3 regions of the Bacillus inaquosorum genome follow, and region 1 is predicted to be linked to each of the others. Evidence: riboswitches for the same ligand, from Rfam matches in the RefSeq annotation. Region 1 holds a riboswitch; each other region holds the start of a gene.
The links. Region 1 has a riboswitch for S-adenosylmethionine ahead of metE (5-methyltetrahydropteroyltriglutamate--homocysteine S-methyltransferase). Riboswitches for the same ligand answer to the same signal wherever they lie in the genome.
Positions count from the first base shown of each region.

Region 1 (6,422 bases):
GAAGGAAAAAAACAAGAGGATATTGAAAGAGACGAACCTGATCTTTTTCATGCTTATTTTCATCATCCCGCAGCTTATCGCCAGCCGGGATGTGAAACGTTTTTTGACCTTGAAAGCCGGGTAAGGCTGGCTCTCCAAACGATTTTAGACAGCCATTCTTCCGGTAATGTTCTCTTGGTTACCCATTCCGTCTTTATATTAATGCTGTTAAATATCATAAAGGGAAGACGCATTAATGACATATGGAATTCTGCTTACATACATGATACTTCATTGAGCCTTGTGGAATTTGATGAAAATGGAGCAGCCAAAATAGTAAAAGAAGGGGATGGGGAGCATCGAAAACCGATTCCCGCTTTTTAATAGAAAAAACCATCTGCCAAAGGCAGATGGTTTCTATATTTATACAAGCTGTGTCTGCTGAGCTCTTGCCTGTTTTGCGGCTTCAACCATGTTTTTCAATGCTGCAACCGTTTCTTCCTGCTGTCTTGTTTTCAATCCGCAGTCTGGATTTACCCAGAAGCGGTCAGTCGGACAGACGGCAAGCGCATCAACGATAATGTTGTACATTTCTTCAGTTGACGGCACACGTGGGCTGTGAATGTCATATACACCAAGGCCTAGACCCTTCAGATACGGATGTTCTCTTAAGTAATCCAAAAATCCTCCGTGGCTTCTGCTGTGCTCGATCGTAATAACATCCGCGTCAAGATCATTAATCGTATCGACGATGTCTTCAAAGTTGCTGTAGCACATATGCGTATGAATTTGCGTCTCGTTTTTCACGGAAGAAGTGGTTAATCTGAATGCTTCTGCCGCCCAAGTCAAATATTCATCCCAATCTTGGGTTTTTAATGGAAGACCTTCACGCAGCGCCGGTTCATCGACTTGAATGATTTGAATGCCTGCGTCTTCAAGCGCTTTTACTTCTTTGCGAAGAGCAAGCCCAATTTGGAAGGCGATTTCTTTTCTCGAAATGTCGTTTCGAGGGAAAGACCAGTTTAAGATCGTAACAGGGCCCGTCAGCATTCCTTTCACATGCTTTGAAGTCAATGACTGTGCATACACAGTATCTTTTACTGTCATCGGTTCAATAAATTCAACATCTCCGTAAATGACTGGCGGGCGGACACAGCGTGAGCCGTATGATTGAACCCAAGCGTATTTTGTGAAGGCAAAGCCGGCCAGCTTCTCACCGAAGTATTCGACCATGTCGGTCCGTTCAAATTCACCGTGAACAAGGACATCAAGTTCCAATTCTTCCTGAATATCAATCCATCTTTTTGTTTCTGCATTGATAAAGTTTTGATACTGTTCATCAGACCACTCATTTTTCCGCCATTTTTGGCGTGCGCTCCGCACTTCAGCAGACTGCGGGAAGCTCCCGATCGTTGTCGTCGGCAAAAGCGGAAGGCCGAGAGATTTATTTTGCAGGGCTAAACGTTCTTCAAACGGAATCGGGCGCTTGAAGTCTTTATCGGCTAATTGCTCAAGCTCTTTCTTCTGTTCAGAATTCGCGCCTGTTGCAAACTGTTTGAGCGCCTGAATATCAGTTTTAGCCTGCTGAATTTGTTCGCTGATCGCCGCTTTTCCTGAAACTAAGCCTTCTTTCAAAGCTGTCAGCTCGGCTAGTTTTTCTTTTGCGTAGGATAATCCGTCCAGCAGATCCTTTTCCAAATGCTCGTCAGGGTGTTTTGCTACAGGAACGTGCAGCAGGCTGCTGGAAGGCTGAATCCACAGTTCATCAACTTTTGCAATGCTGAGAATATCGAGAACGGCATCGAGACGTTCTTCAAGATCTGCTTTCCAAATGTTGCGTCCGTCGATTACACCGGCTGCCAGCACTTTGTCTGTTGGGAAGCCGTGTGTTTTTAGCTGTTCCAGGTTTCTGCCTTTATCGTGAACGAAATCAAGGCCAATTCCCTGTACCGGGTAAGAGATTAGCTCTTCATAAGCATCCACAGAATCAAAATACGTCTGCAAAAGCACATTCAAGGAGGTAAGCTCGCTTGTAATGTTTTCAAATAATTCTTTTGCGCCGCGGACATCTTCGGCAGAGGCGGTAACGAGCGCCGGCTCATCGATTTGAACCCATTTTACGCCTTCTTCTTCAAGCTCTTTCAAAAGCTGTACATATAACGGCACAAGGCGTTTTTGGATTGCTTTAGCTTCAGCCGGCTCATAGCCTTTGGCAAGCGTAACGAACGTATAAGGGCCGACAATCACAGGTTTTGTTTCAACGCCGTATTCCTGTTTGATCCGGCGATAATCTTCGAGCTGTTTGTTTCTTGTCAGGCGGAACTCAATGCTTTCGTCATATTCCGGAACGATGTAATGGTAATTGGTATTAAACCATTTTGTCATTTCACTAGATACAGCGTCTTTAATTCCGCGGGCGATAGCGAAGTATGTATCGGTAGCGTCAGTCAAATGTCTGAACCGTTTCGGAATCCAGTTGAAGCTGACTGCTGTGTCGAGTACATGGTCATACTGTGTGAAATCAGAAACAGGCACAACATCAATCTGCTGGTCAATTTGTGTTTTTACTGCGGATAAAAATAGTTCGTCGATTTGCTTTAAAAACGTATCTTTATCAGTGCTGCCTTTCCAATACGCTTCAAGTGCTTTTTTCCATTCTCTGTTCAGTCCGATTCTCGGAAATCCTAAATTTGATGTTTTGATGGTTGTCATTGTTTCTCCTCCTTTATATGTAAAACACTCTCGTTAACCCGCGGATACAGGCTGCTAAGAGGTTTTCTCACAATAAAAAGCCTCTTTCCCATGAGAGAAAGAGGCTTTTCTGCGTAAAACACTGCCTCTCTCATCTCTCAGACACAATCTGATGGAATTAGCACCGTGCCTTATGAGACATCAGTCTCGGCGCGAAAAGCAGTGCGCCCCATTTCACAATGGAATTACGGTCGGTTGCTGTTGGGGTCAAAAGGCCAATCCCTCGCCCAACTCTCGATAAGAGAAAATGTTATTAATTTTTTGAAAAGTTGAATCATTTGTTGGTAATCTTAACAGTAATTCAAATTCGTTGTCAACATAGAATTTGAAATTTTATTTACAAATTACGACATAAATTATATGAGAAAAATAATTTTATAGGGTCATCAAATGTGATTGCTCTGCTTTTTCTGCCAGCTCATCAGGAGCAGTTAAATAAAGGAATCCATTACCTGCCAGTGTTTTTGCGATATCAAGCGGGAGTGTCCTGCGGACCAGCTGCGCATAAACCTCAGGTTCAGTTAGATCTCTTTGAAACGATTCTTCTTCAAAGCTTTTAATTAAAGCAAGTGCTCCGCTGACATGAGGGGCAGCCATTGAAGTGCCGGTCAGCTTACCGTATTTCTTGTTAGGGAGGGTGGATAATATATTTTCTCCCGGTGCAACGAGATCAATTTCTTTATTTGCGTTAGAAAATTCTGACGATTCTCGAGCTACGGAAACAGAACCAACCGCGATCACATCATTATAAGCCGCAGGGTAGGAAAGCTCCTCTGTACGTTCGTCGCCGTCACCTTCATTTCCCGCTGCGCAAACGACAAGCACTCCATTTTTTACGGCGTTTTTCACTGCTTCTTCAAGCTCTGGCACATCGCTCGGTCCGCCAAGAGACATTGAGATGATATCGACTTTTTGTTCCACAGCGTAGTTAATGCCGTTAATAATCCATTCGTATTGTCCGCTGCCGTTTTCACCGCCAAGAACCTTCACAATCAATAGGCTTGCCTCAGGCGCGACTCCGGCAATGCCGCCGCTTGAATCATTAGCTGCAATTGTTCCGGCGACGTGTGTGCCGTGTCCGTTGTAGTCGGAAATCGCATCTTCCTTGCCGCCGTCATCATCCGTGAAGTTCTTTCCGCCGATGATTTGGTTTTTTAAATCAGGATGGCTTGCGTCGCAGCCAGTGTCCAATACAGCAATTTTTACATCTTTGCCTTTTACCCCTTTTGCCCACATTTCTGGCGCCTTAATCACTTTAATGCCCTCAGGAAGCTCGTTTACATCCATGATCTGCTCATTCGTCACATACGGGATCAAGCGGATTTCACCATTCATAAAAAAGCCCTCCTTTTTTATGCTTTCAAGTGGATTCAAGGGTGTTGCCTCATATTATATGAAAAAAACAACCTCTCGGACAGAGCCATTTGAAGCATTTTGAAAAAATGGGATACAACCCAAAGAATTAGTAATTTTCAAAATATTGGATGGTTTCAGCGTGTCTGACTGGGATTCAGCTGTCAGTCAAGTTATAATAGTGTTGGGGAAAGGAGCAGTGTGATGAAACTGAATGAAAAATTATATGCGTTTTTTTCAGAGCATGTGGAACAAATGGCCGAGGAATGGATTGAAACGATGGAGGAAAGTGATCCGAATTCGCTTTACGCCTTACATAATGCATCTGTAACGGAAGAATTGAAAGAGCAGGACAGGGAATTTTACCGGCATCTGAATTACATGTATGTTTTACCTGAAAAACAATTTCTCGAAGAATTTCAAGAGTGGGTCATTGAGCTGACAAATGATCAAAAGCATCTCGACACTCCGGTTCAGTACGTCATTCGGGAGTTTATGAGAAATCGGAAATTATATACGAAGTATTTTGAGAAGTTCGCAGAAGAAAACGAGTCGGCGTTTGAACCGGGAGAGAAACAAAAATGGGCCGATTTGATTGTAAGAGTCTTTGATTTTACCATTTATACATTTGTCGATCACGCTGAAACGAATGCCAAACAGCAATTAAACGCCCAGAGAGAAATGATATTGGAATTAAGCTCGCCTGTCATTACCCTGAGCAAATCAACAGCTCTGCTTCCGCTTGTCGGTGACATTGATACCGAACGGGCAAAGTTTATTCTGGAAAACACGCTTCATGCTTGTGCCAAAAGACGCGTGGAGCATCTGTTAATCGATCTGTCAGGTGTTGTGGTGGTTGATACGATGGTGGCGCACCAAATCTTTAAATTAATTGAAGCGCTCAATTTAATCGGTGTCAGGTCAACCCTGTCAGGAATCAGGCCTGAAATCGCGCAAACCGCTGTACAGCTTGGGATTGATTTTTCGAACATTATAATTAAAACCAATCTTGCCCAGGCATTAAACTATCATCAATAAGAAAAAAAGCCGCTATCGACAATAGCGGCTTTTTATGAGGCAAAATATTTAGATACGAGAAAAGATCCTGCGAATAACAAGAGAACGAGGCAAAAGAACAGCCAGTCGCGGCGGTTTACGGTCAGCGTCCGGTAATATGTCCGATTTCTGCTTCCTGTAAAACCTTTCGATTCCATCGCAAGCGCCGTCCGTTCCGCTTTTCTGATGGCACTTGCCAAAAGCGGGATGGTATACCGCTTTAGCGCGCTGATTTTCTCTTTGAAGCCGTTCTCCGCCGCTCCTCCTCTGATTTTATGAGCCTGCTGGATCAGCTGGACCTCGTCCTTTAACAACGGAAGAAAACGAAAGCCTGCAATGACGCCATATGCGAGCTTTGGTGAAAGCTTGCACTGCTGGACAAGGCTCAGCATAAATAAAATCGGATCGGTCGTAAAAACAAACATCATCGATAAGGCGGAAAAGCATAAAATACGAAACCCGAGAGAGATGCCGACAGACACATTGCCACTGTTGATCGAAAAAGGGCCGGCTTGAAACAAGAAATTATCCGGGGTTGTCGGAACCTTTCCAAAAACAGCGGCTGTCCATACGCATCCGAATGCCAAAATCAAAAACGGAATCGTAAACAAAAACCATTTTTTCAATGGGATTCTGGCTGCTAATAGGACACTCGCCACGATGATGATATAAAAACACGCAGGGGTGTAGGGATTGTAAATAAACGACAGCATGACAACACAGCAAAAAACCGCCGCTGCTTTCACTGTCGGATTAATGAGATGTAACGGCTGCATCATCACGCACCTCCTCTTGATATGCCATCCATTCATATAGAAGGGGAAGGGTAAGCTTTGCGTTTTTGACAAGCCTTGTTTCCTGAGAAAATAACTGCGCTGGAGATCCGTCAAAGGCCAGGCCCGTATCGTGAAGCACAAGCACGCTGTCGGCATACGAAGAGACTAGCTCCATATCGTGTGTAATCATAAGGACAGCGGTTCCTTCTGCCTTGATACGCTGAATCATATCCATGCATTCAGCCGCCGTGCGGGCGTCCTGGCCAAAGGTTGGTTCGTCTAATAATAAAACCTTTACGTCATGCATGAGCATGGTAGCGACGCTCAGGCGCCGTTTTTGTCCTTGGCTGATTGCAAACGGATGATGATCAGCTAAATGTGCAAGACCGAAACGATGCAGCAGGTGCTGCGCTTTTTTCTCGGTTTCAGCATCTGCTTTCTGGCCGAACAGCAGCTCGTCATATACTGTATCGGTGACAAACTGATGCTCCGGGTTTTGAAAAACAA
Region 1 covers NZ_CP096592.1:1,493,776-1,500,197, forward strand. The annotation lists gene M1M80_RS07355 (histidine phosphatase family protein) at 1-363, shown strand, start outside; gene metE (5-methyltetrahydropteroyltriglutamate--homocysteine S-methyltransferase) at 403-2,691, opposite strand; SAM riboswitch class I at 2,819-2,974, opposite strand; gene isp (serine protease Isp) at 3,106-4,065, opposite strand; gene rsbRB (RsbT co-antagonist RsbRB) at 4,288-5,121, shown strand; gene thiX (HMP/thiamine ABC transporter permease ThiX) at 5,154-5,918, opposite strand; gene M1M80_RS07380 (ABC transporter ATP-binding protein) at 5,893-6,422, opposite strand, start outside.

Region 2 (6,422 bases), 130 kb from region 1:
ATCACGTTCTAAATCATCTGCATGTTCGACACCCACACTAAGACGGAGAAGGCCGTCTGTGATTCCTCGTTTTTCACGTTCTTGCTTAGGCATTGCGGCGTGAGACATCGTAGCCGGATAGGACAAAATCGATTCCACTGCACCAAGGCTGACAGCGAAGACCGGAAGTGATACATTCTCTACTAATTTCTTAACGGCCTCTTTGCTTTCAAGCTCAAAAGATAGCACGGCGCCCGCTCCCGTTGACTGGCTCTTATGGGTTTCAGCACCCGGATGATCAGACAGTCCCGGATAATACACGCGTTTCACCGCCGGATGCTTCTGGAAAAATTCCGCAAGCCGCTGCGCTGTTTGGCTCGCTTTTTCTAAACGGACCTGCAATGTTTTTAATCCGCGCAGCACGAGCCAGCAATCTTGCACGCCAAGGACGGCGCCGAACGAGTTTTGCAGCTTATACAGCTGCTTCCCAAGCTCTTCATCCTTGACAGCAGCCAGGCCTGACAGCACATCGCTGTGTCCGCTCAGAAATTTTGTTGCACTGTGAAGCACAATATCCACGCCGAGATCAAGCGGACGCTGCAGTGCCGGTGTCATGAATGTATTGTCCAGAAAGGTCAGACAGCCGTTTTCTTTTGCAAGCTGAACAACCGCTTTAATATCAGTGATCCCAAGTGTCGGATTTGACGGTGTCTCCATATAAATAACTTTTGTGTTCGGCTTGATATTCCGTGCTACTTCGTTTGTATCCGTCATGTCGACAAATGTATGCTCAATGCCAAACCGGGTCAGCACCTCTGTCACCATGCGGAAGGTTCCGCCGTATACATCTTCTGTCACAAGAACGTGATCGCCCTGTGACAGAAGTAAAAATGCTGTTGAGATGGCAGCCATGCCTGAACTGAAAGCAAATCCTCTCGTTCCCCCTTCCAGTGCGGCAATTGTTTCTTCAAGAGCCGTTCTGGTCGGCGTGCCTGAGCGGCTGTAATCATATGCGCCAAACTCTTCAAATGAAGATTGGTGAAAGGTCGATGCGTGCTGAATCGGTACACTGACCGCCCCTGTTGCGCCGTCTGTTTTAAATGGATTGTGCACGAGCTGGGTTTCCAGCGTCCAATTGTGATTACTCAAATGAAACAGCTCCCTCTTTGACCTGACATAACGCCTGTTTTAGGTCCTCTTTTAAATCTTCCGCATGTTCAATTCCGACCGAAAAACGCAGCAAACGATTGCAGACCCCGTTTGCGATGCGGATCTCTTCAGGAATATCCATGTGCGTCTGTGTGGCAGGGTATGTAATAAAGCTCTCCACCCCGCCGAGGCTTTCTGCAAAACAAATGGTCTTCAGCGCTTTTAAAAATGGGTTGACCCACTCTTCTTTTTGAAGACGGAAGGACAGCATGCCGCCTTTTCCGGGATACAGTACATCGGCAATTTCATCCTGCTCTTCTAAAAAGGCCGCAAGCTCCTGCGCGTTTGCCTGATGCTGGCGCATTCTGAGGCTCAGCGTCTTCATTCCTCTCATCAGAAGCCACGAATCGAACGGAGGCAGGACGGCGCCGATCGCATTTTGGTGTTGAAACATTTCCTCACCAAGCTGCTCATCCTTTACAACGACAAGTCCCGCAAGCAAGTCGTTATGCCCGCCTAAATACTTGGTTGCGCTGTGAATCACAATGTCAGCTCCCAGCTCAAGCGGACGCTGCAAGACCGGTGTATAAAATGTATTATCAACGATCAGCAGAAGACCGTGCTCTTTTGTAATCCGGGCGATCCTTTCAATGTCCGCCTCCTGCATGAGCGGATTTGTCGGTGTTTCCACAAACACTGCTTTTGTATTTGACGTAATCTTAGAGCGTAAACAGTCCTCATCGCTGAAATCATCATAATGAAAGGTCAATCCGTATTTTTTCCATTCATTTTCAAACAGACGGTACGTGCCGCCATATAGGTCCGATGAAACAATCAGTTCATCTCCGCTTTTAAACAGCGCCATAATCGTTTGGATGGCTGCCATTCCCGAACTGAAGGCAAGCCCTCTCGCTCCGTTTTCTAAGCTGGCGATCGCGTCCTCAACAAGCTGGCGTGTCGGATTTTTCGTGCGGACATAATCAAATCCGGTTGATTCTCCGATCCCTCTGTGGCGGTATGCTGTTGATAAATAAATAGGAGGACTCACTGTTCCCGTTACTTCGTCGCTTCGGTTCCCGATTTGGGCTAATTTCGTTTCAACGTGCTGTGACATATAGCTGACACCTTCCCTTTTCATAATAAAAAACCCCTTCTTCATAAGAAGAAGGGGTTTAACGCTTCTTCTTATCTTCCAAGCATAAAAAACGCTTGCTGGATTTAGCACCTTGGCGTTTTGCATATGCAAAACAAGCCGGTTGCTGAGGTTTCTAAGGGCCAGTCCCTCCACCTCTCACGATAAGAAATATCGATTTCAATTTTCTGATTGTTTTATATTAGCGCAATTTGCAGTTTATTTCAACACTTTTTTCTTCGAGTTCCGAACGGTTTAAAGAGAGAAATTTCTAATAATTCATGGTACAATAATGGAAAACAGCAAGAAAGTCTAGTGATGTCCTGGAGGAATGTATTATGGCACCGAAAAACGGCACAGTGCAAGAAAAGAAATTCTTTTCAAAAGAGCTTAACGAAGAAATGACATTGCTCGTTTATCTGCCGTCCAACTACTCCCCTCTTTATAAATACCATGTCATTATCGCGCAGGACGGCCACGATTATTTCAGGCTGGGGAGAATCGGCAGACAGGTCGAGGAATTGCTGTCCAAACGGGAAATAGACCGGAGCATTATTATCGGTGTTCCTTATAAGGATGTAAAAGAGCGCAGAAAAACCTATCATCCGGAAGGTTCAAAATTTCCGGGGTATAAACGGTTTATCGCCCATGAGCTCGTTCCGTTTGCGGATGACGAGTATCCAACCTATCAGGTCGGCTACGGACGCACGCTGATAGGCGATTCGCTCGGGGCTACCATATCTCTTATGACAGCGCTTGATTATCCGAATATGTTCGGAAACATCATCATGCAGTCTCCTTATGTTGACAAACATGTATTGGAAGCTGTAAAACAGTCAGACGATATCAAACACCTTTCTATTTATCACCAAATCGGCACAAAAGAAACTGACGTCCACACAACAGACGGAAACATTCTGGACTTTACAGGACCGAATCAGGAGCTGAAACAGCTGCTGGAGAAGAAGCTTTCCGATTATTATTTTGAGCCATTTGACGGAGATCACAAATGGACATACTGGCAGCCGCTCATCACGCCGGCGCTGAAAAAAATGCTTTGATACTCTATCATACTTTATTTCCAGGAGGGACATAATATGAAATACGGAATCGTTTTATTTCCATCAAAAAAACTCCAAGACCTTGCGAACTCTTACAGAAAGCGCTATGACCCGAGCTATTCCCTGATCCCGCCCCATTTGACATTGAGAGCATCGTTTGAATGTGCGGAGGAGAAAGCGGATCAGCTTGTATCACATCTAAGAAACATCGCGAAGGAGTCCCATCCGGTCGTTCTCAAAATGACAAAATACAGCTCATTTGCGCCTGTTAATAATGTCATTTACATCAAAGCAGAGCCGACGGAAGAATTAAAAACACTCAATGAAAAGTTATACACCGGCGTGTTGGCTGGTGAACAGGAATACAATTTCGTTCCGCATGTGACGGTCGGGCAAAATCTTTCCGACGATGAGCATTCGGATGTGCTGGGACAATTAAAAATGCAGGAAGTGTCACATGAAGAAATCGTTGATCGCTTCCACTTGCTTTATCAGCTGGAAAACGGATCATGGACAGTGTATGAAACCTTCTTGCTAGGCGGAGGAGAATAATCGACTTGGAAGCAGTTATTGCAAAAAATGAAGAACAAATGAAAGATGCATTTTATGTAAGAGAAGAAGTCTTTGTCAAAGAACAAAACGTGCCTGCTGAAGAAGAAATTGACGAACTAGAAAATGAGTCGGAGCATATCGTCGTGTATGACGGTGAAAAGCCTGTCGGCGCCGGAAGATGGCGTATGAAGGACGGCTACGGCAAGTTAGAGCGGATTTGTGTATTAAAAAGCCACCGTTCAGCCGGTGTCGGCGGCATCATTATGAAAGCGCTAGAAAAAGCGGCCGCAGACGGCGGCGCTTCCGGTTTCATTTTAAACGCACAAACACAGGCTGTGCCGTTTTACAAGAAACATGGGTATCGTGTGCTTTCTGAAAAAGAATTCCTTGATGCCGGCATTCCCCACTTACAAATGATTAAGGACTAAACAGCATCCGGGTCTATTGAGATCCGGATTTTTTCCGCATATAAAAAACCGTTCTCTGGATGTGAACGGTTTTTTATACATATCGGTTAATGTACGTGCCCATTCCTTTTTCTCGAAATCTCTTATAAAGAGAGCGCTTACGTTTTGTCTCGTTTACCTTTCTTTCAGCAACTGTTTGATTCTCCTGCTGCTTTTCCAGTTCTTTGTATACCCGCTGAAACGGGACATAGCTGATTTTTTCGGTTCCGGCATAATCCTGCTTATGTCCAATCGATCTATTTGCATATTGAGCGTATTGCTGGTTCTGAATTTGACCTGCATATATCATGCGATACCCACCCTTCTGCTGTCTCTATTCCCTTAAACTTACTTTTTGAAACACGTTTCTTTTGATATGATATTCTTTGTCTGTAATGAACACCTTTTTTGATTGGGAGGACCCCTTTTTGAAATGCGCCCGACTGAATGATCGAACCATACATTTACATACATATTCTAGAGAACATTATCAATTCCTTTTTGAAGAAGGAATAAAAGGACATTTATTTTGTTCTCATTGCGGAAAGCCCGTTTTGTTAAGGCTTAACATCACCGATCCGCCGGAGTTTATTCACCGCCAGCCAGGCCATTTTCCGGCATGTGAGGAGGCCTGCGAAACGAAACCCGCTAAAGAGGAGAAAAAAGAAGACTATCAGGAATCCGGTGTCTTTCGTTTGCCCAAGGGAAAAGCGATCGTTGCTGACTCGTCTCCGGCTGTCACGGAATGGAAGCGGCCGAGAAGCATTAAACCCGGAACACCATTTATACAAAAAACAATAGAACCTGATACAAGCCTTTTTCCGTCTGTCGGCTTGAACACAGATCAGCTGAAAGCTGTCACGGAAACCGAAGGCCCGCTGCTTGTGCTTGCAGGTGCGGGAAGCGGAAAAACACGCGTGCTGACAGCGCGCGCCGCCCACATGATCGAACACTTAGGCATACCGCCGGAACACATGCTGCTTGTCACCTTCACGACAAAAGCTGTCTCCGAAATGAAAGATCGTATGGCGAAGCAGTACGGATTACAGCCTGCAAAAGTCAGAAGACTTGTCACCGGAACATTCCACAGCTTGTTTTATAAGATTTTGTATCACTATGATTCTGCTAAATGGAACGGCGACCATCTGCTGAAAATGGAGTGGCAGCGGGAACAATATGTCAAAAAAGCACTCTATGAAGAAGGCATAGATGAGAAAGAGTTCCCCGTTGATCAGGCCCTGCAGCAGATCGGTTTCTGGAAAAACACTTATGTTCCGAATGAACGCATTCCTTTACAGGATGAGTGGGAAAAACAAGTCTACCGATTATATGAACATTATGAGCGCCAGAAAAAAGAACACAATCAATTTGATTTTGATGATATGGCTTCCGCCTGCTATGAATTGTTTATCGATCGGCCGGACCTTCTGGAACAATATCAATCTCGGTTTACGTATATCTTAATTGACGAGTTTCAGGACATTAACCCGGTGCAATATAAAATCATGCAAATGCTGGCCAGCCCGGAGCAAAACCTGTGCTGTGTCGGGGACGATGACCAGTCCATCTACGCGTTTCGCGGAAGCAATCCGTCTTTTATTCTTGATTTTCAAAAGGATTATCCCGGAGCGAAGACGATCTATTTAACCGCGAACTACAGATCCACGCACCCGATCGTCTCAAGTGCTGATATCGTCGTGAAAAAGAATAAAAACAGGTATGCCAAAACGCTTGAAGCGGCCCGTGATGACATCCAGGCTCCTGTGCTGTTTTATCCTTATGACGAAGAGGAAGAAGCCACAATGGTCGTTTCCGATATCAAAGAAAAAATTCAAAACGGGGCAAACCCTGAAGACTTTGCAGTTCTCTACCGCACAAACAGCGGAGGCCGCGCCATTTACGAAAGGCTTCATCATTCGTCAATTCCTTATACAGCTGACCGCGGCGTCCAATCGTTTTACAGCAGACGGATTGTCCGCCAGATTCTCGCTTACTTGTACGCCAGCCAAAACGAGGATGATACTGAGGCGATTAAGCACTTGCTGCCCGCCTTATTCTTAAAACAGTCCGCATTGAACACGCTGAAGGCACTCTCGATTACCG
Region 2 covers NZ_CP096592.1:1,368,417-1,374,838, reverse strand. The annotation lists gene metC (cystathionine beta-lyase) at 1-1,128, opposite strand, end outside; gene metI (cystathionine gamma-synthase/O-acetylhomoserine thiolyase) at 1,121-2,242, opposite strand; SAM riboswitch class I at 2,311-2,431, opposite strand; gene M1M80_RS06650 (esterase family protein) at 2,599-3,321, shown strand; gene M1M80_RS06645 (YjcG family protein) at 3,358-3,873, shown strand; gene M1M80_RS06640 (GNAT family N-acetyltransferase) at 3,879-4,301, shown strand; gene M1M80_RS06635 (hypothetical protein) at 4,375-4,629, opposite strand; gene M1M80_RS06630 (ATP-dependent helicase) at 4,748-6,422, shown strand, end outside.
Region 2: it holds a riboswitch for S-adenosylmethionine, as region 1 does, so the genes downstream of both, metI (cystathionine gamma-synthase/O-acetylhomoserine thiolyase) here and metE (5-methyltetrahydropteroyltriglutamate--homocysteine S-methyltransferase) in region 1, are expected to answer to the same signal.

Region 3 (6,422 bases), 1.6 Mb from region 1:
GTGCTCAGGCACAATTCCTTCAGCTGCTTTGCGAAGAAGATATTTCGTCGTGCCGTTCTTTGTTTTCAGTTCGTCAGGAATTTTTGAAGCGACGTCAAATACGACTTTATCCAGGAATGGCACACGCAGTTCCAAAGAATTCGCCATCGTCATTTTATCTGCTTTTAACAGAATGTCACCGCGCATCCAAGTGTGGATATCAACATATTGCATTTTGTTGATATCGCTGTATGAGCTGCTTTCTGTAAAGTAAGTCTTTGTCACATCGCGATATGAAAGGTTCGGATTATAATGTTTCAACAGCTGTTTTTTGACAGACTCTTCAAAGATCTTCGCGTTACCGATGTAACGATCCTGAAGCGGAGTACAGCCGCGCTCAAGCAGGCTCTTTCCTCTCATTCCTTCAGGCATAACGGCCGCAACGTGCAGAAGCATCTTTTTCAGGCCGGACGGAATGCGCTCAAACGGTTTAAGCGAAAGCGGTTCACGGTAAATGTTATATCCGCCGAAGAGCTCGTCTGCACCTTCACCTGATAAGGCAACCGTTACATGTTTTTTCGCTTCTTTTGCAACAAAGTACAATGGAATCGCCGCCGGATCAGCAAGCGGATCATCAAAATGCCATACGATCTTCGGAAGCTCGTTCATGTATTCCTCAGGGGAAATGACTTTGCTGATATTTTCAATGCCAAGTGCCGCAGCAGTTTCTTTCGCTACATCGACTTCACTGAAGCCCTGCTGTTCGAATCCGACAGAGAAAGTTTTTAAGTTTGGATGAAATTCTTTCGCAACGGATACAATAAAGGAAGAATCGATTCCGCCAGACAGGAATGAACCGACAGGAACGTCACTTCTCATATGAACGTTTACAGAGTCATAGATCGCGTCTCTGACTTCTTTCACAAGCTTATCTTCTTCGGTCTGAACTGGCTTGAAGTTCGCTTTGAAATACGTTTTGAATGTGATATCGCCGTCCGGGCGGATTGTAAACTGTGAACCCGGCTCTACTTTTTTCACATTGGCATCAAGCGTGCTTGGTTCAGGAACGAATTGGAAAGACATGTACTGCTGCAATGCCTCTTTATCTATTTCAATATCATTCTGAGCAACCATTAAACTTTTTCTCTCTGAGGCAAAATAAACCTGATCATTGATCGTTGTGTAGTACAACGGTTTAATGCCGAATGGATCTCTTGCTCCATAAAGCACATGATCGTTTTTATTCCAAATCAGAAAGGCAAACATACCGCGCAGTTTGGACGCCGCTTCTTCTTTATAGTGACGGTAAGTCGCAAGAAGAACCTCTGTGTCCGAATCCGTGTTGAATGTATACCCCTTTGCTTCAAGTTCTTCTCTCAATTCAATATAGTTATAGATTTCTCCGTTAAAGATAATCCAATATGTTTCATCTTCATATGATAAAGGCTGTCCGCCATTTTCTACATCAATAATGCTGAGCCGTCTGAATCCGAATCCAACGTGCTCATCATGGAAATATCCATCACTGTCAGGACCGCGGTGAACGATCATTTGGTTCATTTGTTTGATTAGTTCTTCTTGATCAGCGGTTTGAGCTAACGGATGCTTGTTAAAAACCCCGACAAATCCACACATAGTATTGCCTCCATAATTAAAATTGTCATCATTGAACCCCTATTTATAGACGCTGTGAATAGTATTTGGTTTCACGGTTATGTAAAAAAATAAACATGAATACAACGTAAAAAAGGGAAAGCCGCTTAACCAGTAAGCGGCTATAAAATTATTCTCCTAACGCTTCTTTACGCAGCTGCTCCGCTTTGTCTGTACGTTCCCACGGAAGATCAACATCGTGGCGTCCAAAGTGGCCGTACGCAGCAGTTTGTTTGTAGATCGGACGGCGTAAATCAAGCATTTTGATAATGCCGGCAGGTCTTAAATCAAAGTTATTGCGAACAACTTCAATCAGTTTTTCCTCAGAAGCTTTTCCGGAACCGAATGTGTTGATTGAGATTGACACAGGCTGTGCAACACCAATCGCGTAAGCAAGCTGTACTTCGCAAGAATCTGCAAGCTCAGCCGCTACGATGTTTTTCGCAACATATCTAGCTGCATATGCCGCAGAACGGTCTACCTTCGTCGCATCCTTACCTGAGAACGCGCCTCCGCCGTGGCGTGCATAGCCGCCGTACGTATCAACGATGATTTTGCGTCCTGTAAGTCCCGCATCCCCTTGAGGGCCTCCGATAACGAAACGTCCTGTAGGGTTGATGAAATATTTTGTTTCTTCATCAATTAGCTCTGCAGGAACAACCGGATTGATAACATGTTCTTTAATGTTGCGCTGGATTTGCTCAAGCGTAATTTCAGGGTGGTGCTGAGTTGAAATAACAATCGCGTCAATGCGGACAGGTTTGTTATTTTCATCATACTCAACCGTTACCTGTGTTTTGCCGTCAGGGCGAAGGTACGGAAGAATATCTTCTTTACGCACTTCACTCAGGCGGCGGGCCAATTTATGAGCAAGTGAAATTGGAAGAGGCATAAGCTCTTTCGTTTCATTGCACGCATAACCGAACATTAAACCTTGGTCACCCGCACCGATCGCTTCAATTTCTTCGTCACTCATTGTGCCTTCACGGGCTTCAAGCGCTTGGTCTACACCCATCGCGATATCAGCAGACTGCTCGTCAATTGATGTTAAAACCGCACAAGTTTCCGCATCAAATCCGTATTTCGCACGTGTGTATCCGATTTCTTTAATTGTTTGGCGAACTGTTTTCGGAATGTCAACATACGTAGATGTTGTGATCTCTCCGCTGACAAGAACCAAACCAGTTGTCACAGACGTTTCACAAGCAACACGCGCGTTAGGGTCTTTCTTTAAAATTTCATCTAAAATGCTGTCAGAAATCTGGTCACAGATTTTATCCGGATGCCCCTCCGTAACAGATTCTGATGTAAATAAACGACGATTTTTACTCATGATTTGCTTCCTCCTGCACAAGGCCTCCCGAAAGACCTTGTATATATGATACGGAACTCGCTCCCTCTTTTATACAATGTAACGTTATATTAGAGAATGTTAATTGGCATATTTATGAAATAAAAAAACCTTTTCCATCGAGGAAAGGGTTTGGACTTTGTGCCTTTCACTCTTATCGCTCAAGGAATCATACAACCTTGCAACAGGTTAGCACCTTGGTTGTCTCACACAGTTGAACATAATAAATAACAGAGAAACCGGTTGCTGGGCTTCATAGGGCCTGTCCCTCCGCCAGCTCGGGATAAGAGTATCCGCTCAATGAAATATCTTATCGTAAAAGGGTTTGCAATGTCAATATGATTCAGAAGAAATAGGCACCTATATCGAGGGAAAACATTGGAAAACACACACACAAAAAATGATAAATAGTATAGACTATTTGAAAATATATGTTATACTAATTCACAATTAGCAAAACACAAAAAACGATAAAGGAAGGTTTCATATGAACTCAGTTGATTTGACCGCTGATTTACAAGCCTTATTAACAAGTCCAAATGTGCGTCATAATTTATCAGCAGCACAGCTTACAGAAAAAGTACTCTCCCGGAACGAAGGCATTTTAACATCCACGGGTGCTGTTCGGGCGACAACAGGCGCTTACACAGGACGTTCACCTAAAGACAAATTTATCGTGGAGGAAGAAAGCACGAAAAATAAGATCGATTGGGGCACGGTGAATCAGCCGATTTCAGAAGAAGCATTTGACCGGCTGTACACGAAGGTTGTCAGCTATCTGAAACAGCGAGATGAGCTGTTTGTTTTCGAAGGATTTGCCGGAGCAGATGAAAAATACAGGCTGCCGATCACCGTCGTAAATGAGTTCGCATGGCACAATTTATTCGCCAGACAGCTGTTTATCCGTCCGGAAGGCAATGATAAGAAAACAGTTGAACAGCCGTTTACCATTCTTTCTGCTCCGCATTTCAAAGCGGATCCAAAAACAGACGGCACACATTCCGAAACCTTTATTATTGTCTCTTTCGAAAAGCGGACGATTTTAATCGGCGGAACAGAGTATGCCGGCGAAATGAAGAAATCTATTTTCTCCATTATGAATTTCCTGCTCCCTGAAAGAGATATTTTATCTATGCACTGCTCCGCCAATGTCGGTGAAAAAGGCGATGTCGCCCTTTTCTTCGGACTGTCTGGAACAGGCAAGACCACACTGTCAGCCGATGCTGACCGCAAGCTGATCGGCGACGATGAACACGGCTGGTCTGACACAGGCGTCTTTAATATTGAAGGCGGATGCTACGCCAAGTGCATTCATTTAAGCGAAGAAAAGGAGCCTCAGATCTTTAACGCGATTCGCTTCGGGTCTGTTCTCGAAAATGTTGTTGTTGATGAAGATACACGGGAAGCCAATTATGATGATTCCTTCTATACCGAAAATACGCGGGCAGCTTACCCGATTCATATGATTGACAACATCGTGACCCCAAGCATGGCAGGCCACCCGTCAGCAATTGTATTTTTGACGGCTGATGCATTCGGGGTCCTGCCGCCGATCAGCAAACTGACGAAGGAGCAGGCGATGTACCATTTCTTAAGCGGTTATACGAGTAAACTTGCCGGAACCGAACGCGGTGTGACGTCTCCTGAGACGACATTCTCCACATGCTTCGGCTCACCGTTCCTGCCGCTTCCTGCTCACGTCTATGCTGAAATGCTCGGCAAAAAGATCGATGAACACGGCGCAGACGTTTACTTGGTCAATACCGGCTGGACTGGCGGCGGCTACGGCACAGGCGAACGCATGAAGCTTTCTTACACAAGAGCAATGGTCAAAGCAGCGATTGAAGGCCAATTAGAGGATGCAGAAATGATGACTGACGATATTTTCGGCCTGCACATTCCACTTCACGTTCCTGGCGTTCCCGATCATATCCTTCAGCCGGAAAACACGTGGAACAACAAGGAAGAATACAGAGAAAAGGCTGTCTACCTCGCAAATGAATTCAAAGAGAATTTTAAAAAGTTCGCACATACAGATGCCATTGCGCAGGCTGGCGGCCCTCTCGTTTAGAAAGCAAAAGCCAAGAGCAATTATGCTCTTGGCTTGTTTTAATTGACAGAATGCAGTGAAGTCAGCTTGTACGTAATGATGGTCCGGCCGTCTTCCCATTGAAGCTTCTGCACTTCAGCTGTGCCCGATTTTTCGCCAAACTTTGTTTTGCGTACATCCATCGGAATCTCCATCGGATACACACGGTATCCATCTTTCTCTAACGTGAATATATTTTCATCTATGCGAACTTCTTTTCCTTTTGTCACAATCAGTGTATTAAATTCAACAGGCATTCCCAAAGTGAAATCCCCTTTCGTTCTCTTTTTTCTTTATCATACCATATTTCACCGTCAGCGGTTTTTCATCCATTGTGTGAGCTGCCGTACGATACGCCGGTTTTCTTTTGGCGGAAAATAATGTGTGAATTTACTGTAGTACCACGTCTCCACCGGCTTATGCAGCTGTTTTAGCTTCTCTTCAAATAGATAGGAATGCTGAATCGAAACGTTTTGGTCTTTTTCTCCATGGATTAATAGCACGGGGGCCTGAATTTTATCTACTTGGTCAAATGGTGTTCTCCATTTGTATTCCTCAGGCACCTTTTTCGGTGTTCCGCCGATGACTCTTTTCATCATTCGCCGCAAATCATGCCGCTCCTCATATGTAAGGATCATATCACTGACGCCTCCCCAGGAAACAAATGAAGCCGCTTGCCGGCCCATTTCAATCGCAGTGAGCATTCCCATAATTCCGCCGCGGGAAAAGCCGAAGATATGGATTCTGTCCTTCTTGACATTTGGATGCTGCTGAAGGAGTTGAAATGCAGAAAAGGCATCCTCCCTGTCTTTTCCGGCAAAATCCTCATTGCCCTCTCCTCCTTGATTTCCTCTGTAAAAAGGAGCAAACACAACAAACCCTTGGGATGCAAACTGGATAATCCGGCCCGGCCGAACCATGCCCACGCTTTTAATTCCGCCGCGCAAATATAAAAAACCGTCATATTGTCCCGGTGCCGCCGGCTCAGCCAGAAGCCCCTTTACCCGTAAGCCATTTGAAAGATAGCAGATCGTATACAAACGCACATGCTGACTTGGCGACGGAAATCTTCTTTTCTCAACAATCAAAGCAGCCGCCTCCTTTTTTCTATATGCTTTCCTTCCTCCAAAATTACATCCGAAGAACCTGATTAGGCATTCACACATTTTTATACCCATCATACGATATGTAAAGCAAAAAAGGATATTAACTTGATGCTAAATAAGGAGGTTGTCTATGTGAACAAATGGTTAAGGCTGGGCTGCGCCTGTGTCGGCAGTATATTTCTGATGATCGCCCTGGCGGCTTGCAAGCAGGAAGAAACGCTCACCAAAGTCAAAGTAGCTGAAG
Region 3 covers NZ_CP096592.1:3,120,152-3,126,573, forward strand. The annotation lists gene asnB (asparagine synthase (glutamine-hydrolyzing)) at 1-1,614, opposite strand, end outside; gene metK (methionine adenosyltransferase) at 1,763-2,965, opposite strand; SAM riboswitch class I at 3,135-3,273, opposite strand; gene pckA (phosphoenolpyruvate carboxykinase (ATP)) at 3,471-5,054, shown strand; gene M1M80_RS15805 (DUF2584 domain-containing protein) at 5,093-5,335, opposite strand; gene M1M80_RS15810 (alpha/beta hydrolase family protein) at 5,387-6,160, opposite strand; gene M1M80_RS15815 (ABC transporter substrate-binding protein) at 6,311-6,422, shown strand, end outside.
Region 3: it holds a riboswitch for S-adenosylmethionine, as region 1 does, so the genes downstream of both, metK (methionine adenosyltransferase) here and metE (5-methyltetrahydropteroyltriglutamate--homocysteine S-methyltransferase) in region 1, are expected to answer to the same signal.